2 regions of the Priestia sp. 3CA3 genome follow, and region 1 is predicted to be linked to the other one. Evidence: riboswitches for the same ligand, from Rfam matches in the RefSeq annotation. Region 1 holds a riboswitch; the other holds the start of a gene.

Region 1 (4,494 bases):
TTCCATAGAGGCATATTGGCTACTAACGTGTTAAATGTATGAAGCGGATGCTGCAGGCTGGCATAGCTTAAATCCGAAATTCCACCAAAATAACTTTGTTCAACTAGCTCCACTTGGAATTGCTCTTTGGCAGTTGCCTGTACGTTTGACAAAATCTTTTGTACAAAGAGATCATCATGTGAACAAACGGCCGGGTAAAAAGGCGGCGTAAAAAATAAGACTATCATCGGAGCTGCTTCTTTACATAAACCAGCTAAAGAGTTTACTAATTTAATGGTTTTATTTCTGTCATCATCTTCTTGTGCCAAAAGTGCCGCTTCCATTTCTTGCACATATTTTTCACCGTGCTGTTTGACTGCATGAGTATAAAGTTCTTCATACGTCCATACGTTCACGTCAAGAGATGAACCCTCCATTCCCGCAGCGTACTGCCTAGCGGCTTTATTATAATGTTTTTTTACATTCAAAGCCGCTTTGTCAGCCGATTTCAACAGCAAATCTGTTACTTCTTTAAGAGAGCGGTTTAACATAAATAAATTAAATAATACAACGGCAGAGTGCGGAACTTGAACGGAATACTCTTCTTTTAAATCTTTTTGTATCAGCACCGTAGGAGGTGGACTCGTTTCATTTCTTACTTTTTCGCAAAAATCAACGTTTAGTTCTATTTCTTTTGTTAAATAAGAAGCTAGTAAATTAGCATTTAAACCAGCTAGCGGTTCCCCTACATGAGTTTCTTTTCCATAACACAAAAAGCTTGGCATGATCTTGCCAATCGATCCTGAGTACACATAGTTCGTTTGATCACCAGGATAGCGGCTGAACACTGGTTCTGCATTTAGCATGAGAGAAAAATCCAGCTGATGTTTGCACGCAAGTTCTAAAAGAACAGGCACTGCTTTTCTCATTCCGAGCGAATTTACTTCTTCATCCGGTACCGACAGAAGCAGGATGTTTCCGTCAAACTCTCCGTTGCATGCTCGTTCAATCATACTGATATGCAGAGCAATACCTGCTTTCATGTCCATCGTTCCTCGGCCAAAAAGCCAGTCTCCTTTTATCATATCTTTTTGTACGTGCGCCGGAACTTGTTCCATATCATTATAAAAAGTACTCGTTAACGTATCAGCGTGAAAAGCATCCTTTTTCCACTGTCCATAATCTTGTACATCCACTACGTCGTAATGACTGACTAATACAACTGTTTTATTCGTATTTTTCCCTTCAACAAAAGCTGTGACAATCGATCGCCCGTCTCCTGTTGAATGAAGCTCAACTTGCTCGTTTTTTTGAAAGTAAGGCAGCTTCAATAAATACGACGCTATCGATTCAGCCATTTCCACTTCTGCCATCGTTCCTGTCACGCTAGGTATAGAAACCAATTCGCTTACAAGCTTCTTTAACTGTTCTTTTGTTTGATACAAAGATGTTTTGTTCGACATACCCTTCATCTCTTTCCTTTTTCTAAATTTTCCATCAAACAAAACGATTCGTCAATCCCTTTGACAGAGACCCTTTCATTCTATCCCTATGTATCATAGTATGCGCTTCCTTGACGCACATGATAAAAAAAGAGTGCGCGGCTAGGGCTAGCACCGCACACTCTTTTTTTTACTTTTCGTCATCTTCTAAAAAGTCTAGGATACGATCAATAAGCTGTTCGCTTCCTGCATCGTTTCCATGTTCAAGAGACATTTCCATTTCAATGCTCCTTTCATAAAATATTCTTGTTTTATAACATACCACAATTCATTTCGAATGTAACCTTTAATTTGTGTAAAAATTTCGACAATTTATGATTAATTTTAAAGCCTAGTGAGTAATGAATATACCCACCAGATTCTTCAATTGTCAAAAAAAATGCTTTCTATTTAAAAACACTTTAAAAATAGAGGCGCGAGCAGACTTCTATAAAAGACAGCCTACTCGCTCAAGCTTGGAACAGCATGATGAATAAATTTCTAGTTCATTTGCTTTTTGTACATCTTTAATATCTATGCCTACAGCATATGTACGAACATGGTTTTCGACCACAATTTCATAAAATGTTTCTAATTCACGATAAGCTACTTGATAATGCTTTCCTAATAATTTTACGGCTTCCTTTAATGCTTTCTCTCCTGTATGTGCTGCAACTGCTATATGACTCATAAAACCCTCTCCTTTTAGAAAAATAAAAAAAACTCATTTTGCTTTGATGCAAAATGAGTTTTTCACCCGTTTTATCACCCAAAGCACATGCTTTGCTGGTAGGAGCACCTTACATTCGTAGGTTGCTGTGGAGTCAAAGAGCCAGATCTCTCGTCCACTCGTGATAACTTTTTTAATTTAAAATTTATTTTATCAAACAATTCCATCCGCGTAAATAGAAAAATAAAAATATTTTAATTTTTTTGGTAATGGAATGAATTCAAAAAGTCAAAGCTTAGATTAGCAAAATAAGAAGCTGCTACAAGTAATGCCTCTTCATTTAATGAAAAAGAAGGATGGTGCCATTCATATTCTCCAGCCGTACCCATCCATACAAAAAATCCTGGTACACGCTGCTGATATACGGCAAAATCTTCTCCTCCAGGCGATTGTTCAGCTTCTACGACTTGATAACTAAGATTCTCTGCAGCGTTAATAACCAATTTTTCCAGCGTATCATCATTGTTTACTACAGGAAGATACGGATACCATTTAACGTCTACTGAAGCGCCGAAAGCTGCTCCAATCCCTTCAGCAGTTCGTTTCATAAGAGCCGGTATTTTTTCTCTCGCTTCTTCTTGAAAGGTACGCACCGTTCCTTCAAGCGTTACTTTGTCAGGAATGACGTTCCACGAGCTCCCTCCGTGGATTTGAGTTATGCTGACAACAACATTTTGAAATGGGCTGAGATTACGGCTGACAATGGTTTGTAAACTAGTAACAATTTGACCAGCAACAGCAATCGGATCTACTGTTTTTTCTGGAATACCTGCGTGACCGCCTACTCCTTTGACGTCAATTTCAAAACGATCAACGCTTGCCATTAAAGGTCCCGATTTGACACCAATGGTTCCTACAGGAAGATTCGGTTTGTTATGCATTCCAAATATCGCTTCTACTCCTTCGAGCACACCTGTTTCAACGAGCATTTTTGCCCCAGAAGCCGTTTCTTCGGCCGGTTGAAAGATAAATCGAACCGTACCGCAAAGCTCCTGCTGACGCTCTTTGAGAAGAATGGCTGCTCCGATTATAGAAGCCGTATGAAAATCATGTCCGCATGCGTGCATAACACCGTTCACTTCAGAAGCAAATGGCAGATTGGTTTTTTCTTCAATTGGCAGCGCATCAATATCAGCTCGAATAGCGATAGTAGGTCCCGGCTTTCCTCCCACAATTTCCGCTACTGCTCCCACGTCTAAATGGAATGCATCCGCTATAGAAATATCGTAGTGCTTTAACCACTTTTTAATACGTTTAGTTGTTTCATATTCTTTCATTGAAAGCTCTGGAAACCGGTGCAGCTCACGGCGTATGTCTATTAGCGTATTTAGTAGTAATTGATCTGTCATATTTATCACTCTTTCACATTTCTTAATTTAGACCACTTCTCTATCTTTTAAGACAAAGAGTGTACCTCATTGAATTTTTTATAAAGAAATACGGTCGTATAGCCTTGTGCAAGGTACTTTTCTTTAGCTTGAACATATCCTTTTCGTTCATACATCTCAACTAACCAAGGATGTTCTTTTGCTGTTCCTAAAGACACACCTGGCGATTTAAACGTATTCTTTATTACCTCTTCCTCTACTAGATGCAGCAGCTTAGATCCAACGCTTTTCCTGGCAAACGACGGGTCCACTGCAAACCACCAAAAGTGCGGAACAGCAAACGGACCTGGATGTTCTCCCCAAGGCATTCGTATAGATACAGTGGCAGCGATTCTTTTATCTTCTTCATATACATAGCAAAGGTTTTGAGAAATATTTTTCTTAACGAGGGCAAGATCAGCAGTAGCTGCTAAGAAAGGAATGCCTAGCTCTCGAATAGGCTTATATGCTTGTAGAGTTAAGTTCAATAAGTTATCCGCGTCGTCATTTGTTGCCAAACGGAATTCATTTTTCATCTCTTTGTCTCCTTATATAGTACTTAAATATTTTATTTAACTTATAAGTTTACTAAGAATTAAAAAAGACAGACTGCCGCCTTGCGTACTCACTATACAACTGCTTTGATAACGTGTCAATTCTATTTATCGTTTTCTATAAAAGATATAAATAAAACGAATACACGCAGAAAACTGCGCGTATTACGTACATATCAAGATAGACTTCAGGACTCACTTACCGTAGCTTTTAAATTAGCTGCCAACATCACAAGTTCTTCTATAGATGCTAACTCTTCTTGTGAAGCCGAAGCTACTTCTTCAGCGTAAGCAGCTGCTTGTTTAGCAACCTCCGAAAGGGTCATGACGGACTCCATTACTTTGAACGAATACCCATCAATCTCTCCTGTTGCTTTTGTCAT
Region 2 (4,494 bases), on a different contig from region 1:
TTGATGATGATGAATGGCCGAAGCGACGTTCAGGCTATTAAATACATACGAAAAGAAAAAAATCTCGGTTTGCTTCATGCGAAGCAGTATCTTGACCGTATTAAAGAATCCAAGGAATAATAAAAGCGACCTTTGATAAGAATAGCGGGTTCGATTTTGAAGTGCAAAGTAACAAATAGCATATCAAAAAAACATATTTTTTCGTAGGCTTTTCGGTATTAAAATAACCAAAAGGACTATCAAATGATGGTCCTTTTCGCTTAAATGCCTAATATCGAAATGTAACCGTTATTTTTACTCTTTTCAGTTATCCAAGTTTGGAATTCGCTGATAACTTGAACTAAATCACTAACATTTTGGTTGAGGTTTCCTTTGAATTTTTTCAATTAAACCCGAGAGATCCATTCAACTTTGTTTTTATGGGCGACAGCAGAGGTGACGGACCAAACGATAATTGTTACACGATGAGCGGTGAATTTGAGCTTGTGTTAAAAAAGGCGGTGGAATTGAATCCGCTGTTTATTATTCATGGGGGAGACACCGTGTATACAGGAGAAAAGAGGTATTTGGAGCACTTTGTTAAAGTTGTCGAAAAAATAGCACCAAACATTCCCGTGTTTGTATGCGTAGGGAATCATGATGAATTAAACCTTGAAGAAAGCAACCTCGAAAACTTCAGAGCCACTATCGGAAAAGTGCACTGGGTCATTGATATTCCTGTCTTTAACTTCCGGTGCATCGCATTAAATAATATCATCAGTCCCAAGAATAAAATATATGGATTTACAGATAGAGAGCTGAATTATTTAGAGCAGCAGCTAGAGGATGCTCCTCGTAATACCGTTGTAGCTATGCATGCGCAGCCAAATATTGGCCGGTGGTCAGACCTGGGAGGTTTTCCTGTAACGACTCCTCAAAGTCAAGAATTTTTTGATTTAATTCAAGAACATCGCGTGAAAAAAGTGTTAGTCAGCCACGTGCATGCGTATGACGAGCAGTTTATTAGAAAAAACAGAAACGGGTCGTTTACGCTTGGAAGAGGTACTGATTTTGTATTATCAGGAGGCGCGGGTGCACCCCTTGATTTTGAACCGCCTTTAATTTTAAATAATTATAATTTTACGGAGTTTTTTGTTAGCCGGTACGACATTTTAGGACCTCTTCTTTGGAAGGATTTTGGACGACCTCGAAGAAATTGTTTGTAAAAACAAGAAAGTAGAAAGCTAGGTTCAAAAAAAGAGGCTGGGAAAAAAGGGTTTTAGACGAAATGAAAAATGAACCATTGATCAAGATGCTTGATTAGTGGTTCATTTTTTTTATTAGGGTAAACGTAGATTTCATGTGTATAAGTCTTTCTAGCAGGTGATTGGAGAACAAGACGAAGACTCCTGCGGGAAAAGCGGAACAGGTGAGACCCCACAGGAGTGTATGCGACGAGGAGGCTCAGCGACCGCCCGCGCAAAGCGAAGTCTTGTACGGAAATCAACTGCGGTGTCACAAGCGATTCAGCTCATGTATCCCATTTGCCTTTAGATTGGATTCACTTCGTTGTGTCCACCCTCTTTTAGAAAACCGTACGAAACCTTGTAGCAGAAGGCTCAGTCAAGCGTTATAATAGATAGTGAATGATGATATATTCTCTATATTTGTCATATATTTGTATTACATATGTAATTGAAGAAAAACATTCACTTGATATACTGTTTAATGACTTAACTTTATCTTAACATTCACAGTGAAATGCCTGTTCATAGAAACTTAGAACATACACAGCAAATGGAGGAGCTATCATGGCAAACGAAAAGATGCAAGAAGGACTCAATCGTTTTATTAAGGAAGATTTAAATGACCTTTTAGGTAGACTGTTCCCCCTAATGGACCGAGAATGTGCGGAAGAAAAGAGAATGCTTATCGAAACGGCGGTAGAGTACATTTATTCTTCAGGGTATCATCAAGGAGCAAAAGACTTGATCGAAACACATCGAAAAGATGATTACAAATTGTTAAGGCAAAAATTAGCGTCAACGCCTCCTGAAAACTAATTTTTTTGAAATTTCTTTTGACAACATAAATGTAAGGTGTTAAGATGACTCTACATTCAAAATATTATAAACAATTAAAACTCTTATTGAGAGAGGCGGAGGGACTGGCCCTGTGAAGCCCGGCAACCATTTAACAATCTTGTTAAAAAGGTGCTACATCCTGCAAAGCGTACAGCTTTGAAAAATAAGAGAGGATTTCATAGATACTATGCCTCTCTATTCATAATAGAGAGGCTTTTTATTTTATGTGAAGGTGTTTTGAATGAACAATTTCATAGAAATGCATCAGGTGCTGTGTAACGAATGTACGCAGCTTAAAAGGGAAGACCGGTGAAAAGCCGGCGCGGTCCCGCCACTGTAATGGGGAGCAACTTATTAACCACTGTTTCATGTTGAAATGGGAAGGGATAGGAAGCGATGAACCTAAGTCAGGAGACCTGCCTGTTGTATGCACTTAAGCTCTACGGGATATAGAGAGGAGTGAGGAATACGTGTTGAGAAAAACAGGCTATCTCAACTTTAGTTAAGTATGCGTATCATCTCTCTTTTCATTTCGAAAAGGGAGATTTTTTAGTTTAGCGATAAAAAAATATACAGGGAGTGGAAAAAATGAGCAGTGTAAAAAGTTCAAATGTAGGTTATCCAAGAATTGGTGAAAAACGAGAATGGAAAAAAGCGCTTGAGCAGTTTTGGGCAGGAAAGCTAGAGAAAGATATCTTTCTACAGGAAATTGAAGCTCTTCGTCTTGGGCATCTGAAAAAACAGCGTGACGCAGGAATTGAACTGATTCCAGTCGGCGATTTTAGCTTATACGATCACGTGTTAGATACAGCCGCTATGTTTGGTTTGGTGCCAAAGCGCTTTGAATATAACGGAGGCCCGGTATCGCTTGAAACGTATTTTGACATCGCGCGAGGAACAAAAGGTGCCGTAGCCTCTACGATGACAAAATGGTTTAACACAAATTATCACTACATCGTACCCGAGCTTGAGGAATGTACGCCGGCACTTGTAGAAAATCGCCCGCTTCAATTTTACAAAGAAGCAAAACAAAAGCTGAATATCAAAGGCAAGCCCGTTATTTTAGGTCCAGTAACATTTGTGAAGCTGTCAAAAGGATATAAAAAAAGTGAGTTTAAGAAAGTAGTTGAACAGTTTGTTCCTCTTTATGCAACAATCTTAGCGGAGCTGCAGGCAGAAGGCGTGGAGTGGGTACAAATGGATGAGCCGGTTTTAGCTACAACGCTATCAAAAGAAGACCTGGCACTGTATAAAGAAGTCTATCAAGTCCTGCATGACGCGGCACCGAATGTAAAAGTCATTTTGCAGACGTATTTTGACAGCGTAGATTACTATAAAGAAGTAGTTGCTCTTCCTGTTCACGGAATTGGATTGGATTTTGTACATGACCGAGGCGAAAATCTCACGGCACTTAATAAATATGGTTTTCCAACTGATAAAGTGCTGGCAGCAGGAGTGATTGACGGACGAAACATTTGGCGTGAAAACTTGGACGAACAGCTTTTAACAATCAGGGAAATTGAAGAAGCCGTATCAAAAGACCGTTTGATTCTGCAGCCTTCATCAAGTTTATTACATGTTCCTGTCACGGTGAAAAGCGAAAAAACCATTGAGCCAATTCTAAAAAACGCGCTGTCTTTTGCAGATGAAAAGCTAAAGGAAATCATGCTTTTAACAAAAGCGGTGCAGCAAGGAAAAGAAGCAATTGAAAAAGAAATAAGTGTAAGCAAACAGGCGATTCAAGCATTAAATGGATCATCTTTTCGAAATCACCAAGACGTGCAAAAAGAGCTGAAGCAGCTGCACAGCTATAAAGCAGAGCGCCAAGCGCCGTTTGACGTACGTCAACGTGTTCAGCAAGAAGCGTTTCAACTGCCGCTTCTTCCAACGACAACAATTGGAAGCTTTCCGCAAACAAAAGAAGTGCGAAAAGAGCGTCTGAAGTGGCGTAAAGGAGAGTTAAGCGATGAAGCATATGAAGCGTACATTAACGCTGAAATCAAAAAATGGATTGAAATTCAAGAAGACATCGGCTTAGATGTTCTTGTGCACGGAGAGTTTGAGCGTACCGACATGGTTGAATACTTCGGTGAAAAATTAGGAGGCTTTCAGTTTACGAAGTTTGGCTGGGTGCAATCATACGGTTCTCGCTGCGTCAAGCCGCCGCTTATTTACGGAGATGTCTCGTACGAGCAGGCGATGACGATCAAAGAAACGGTCTACGCACAGTCTCTAACCAATAAGCCTGTTAAAGGAATGCTGACGGGGCCGATTACGATTTTAAACTGGTCATTTGTGCGTGATGATATCCCGCGCTACGACGTGGCAAATCAAATTGCGCTTGCTCTTAGAAAAGAAGTGGAAGCACTTGAAAGTCAGGGCATCTCAATGATTCAAGTAGATGAACCGGCGCTGCGTGAAGGACTGCCGT

Evidence for each region. A riboswitch is a leader RNA that binds a small molecule or an ion and turns the genes downstream of it on or off. The one in region 1 is predicted to bind S-adenosylmethionine.
Region 2: another riboswitch for S-adenosylmethionine. It lies ahead of metE (5-methyltetrahydropteroyltriglutamate--homocysteine S-methyltransferase); the one in region 1 lies ahead of AC1VNJ_RS14800 (hypothetical protein).

Annotation. Positions count from the first base shown of each region.
Region 1 is NZ_JBXENJ010000005.1:123,549-128,042, reverse strand. It holds gene AC1VNJ_RS14805 (M20/M25/M40 family metallo-hydrolase) at 1-1,442, opposite strand, end outside; gene AC1VNJ_RS14800 (hypothetical protein) at 1,909-2,151, opposite strand; SAM riboswitch class I at 2,220-2,321, opposite strand; gene AC1VNJ_RS14795 (amidohydrolase) at 2,385-3,539, opposite strand; gene AC1VNJ_RS14790 (GNAT family N-acetyltransferase) at 3,587-4,093, opposite strand; gene AC1VNJ_RS14785 (methyl-accepting chemotaxis protein) at 4,300-4,494, opposite strand, start outside.
Region 2 is NZ_JBXENJ010000002.1:664,428-668,921, reverse strand. It holds gene AC1VNJ_RS08645 (hypothetical protein) at 1-120, shown strand, start outside; gene AC1VNJ_RS08640 (metallophosphoesterase family protein) at 465-1,205, shown strand; gene AC1VNJ_RS08635 (hypothetical protein) at 1,363-1,533, shown strand; gene AC1VNJ_RS08630 (hypothetical protein) at 1,791-2,042, shown strand; SAM riboswitch class I at 2,123-2,233, shown strand; cobalamin riboswitch at 2,313-2,501, shown strand; gene metE (5-methyltetrahydropteroyltriglutamate--homocysteine S-methyltransferase) at 2,652-4,494, shown strand, end outside.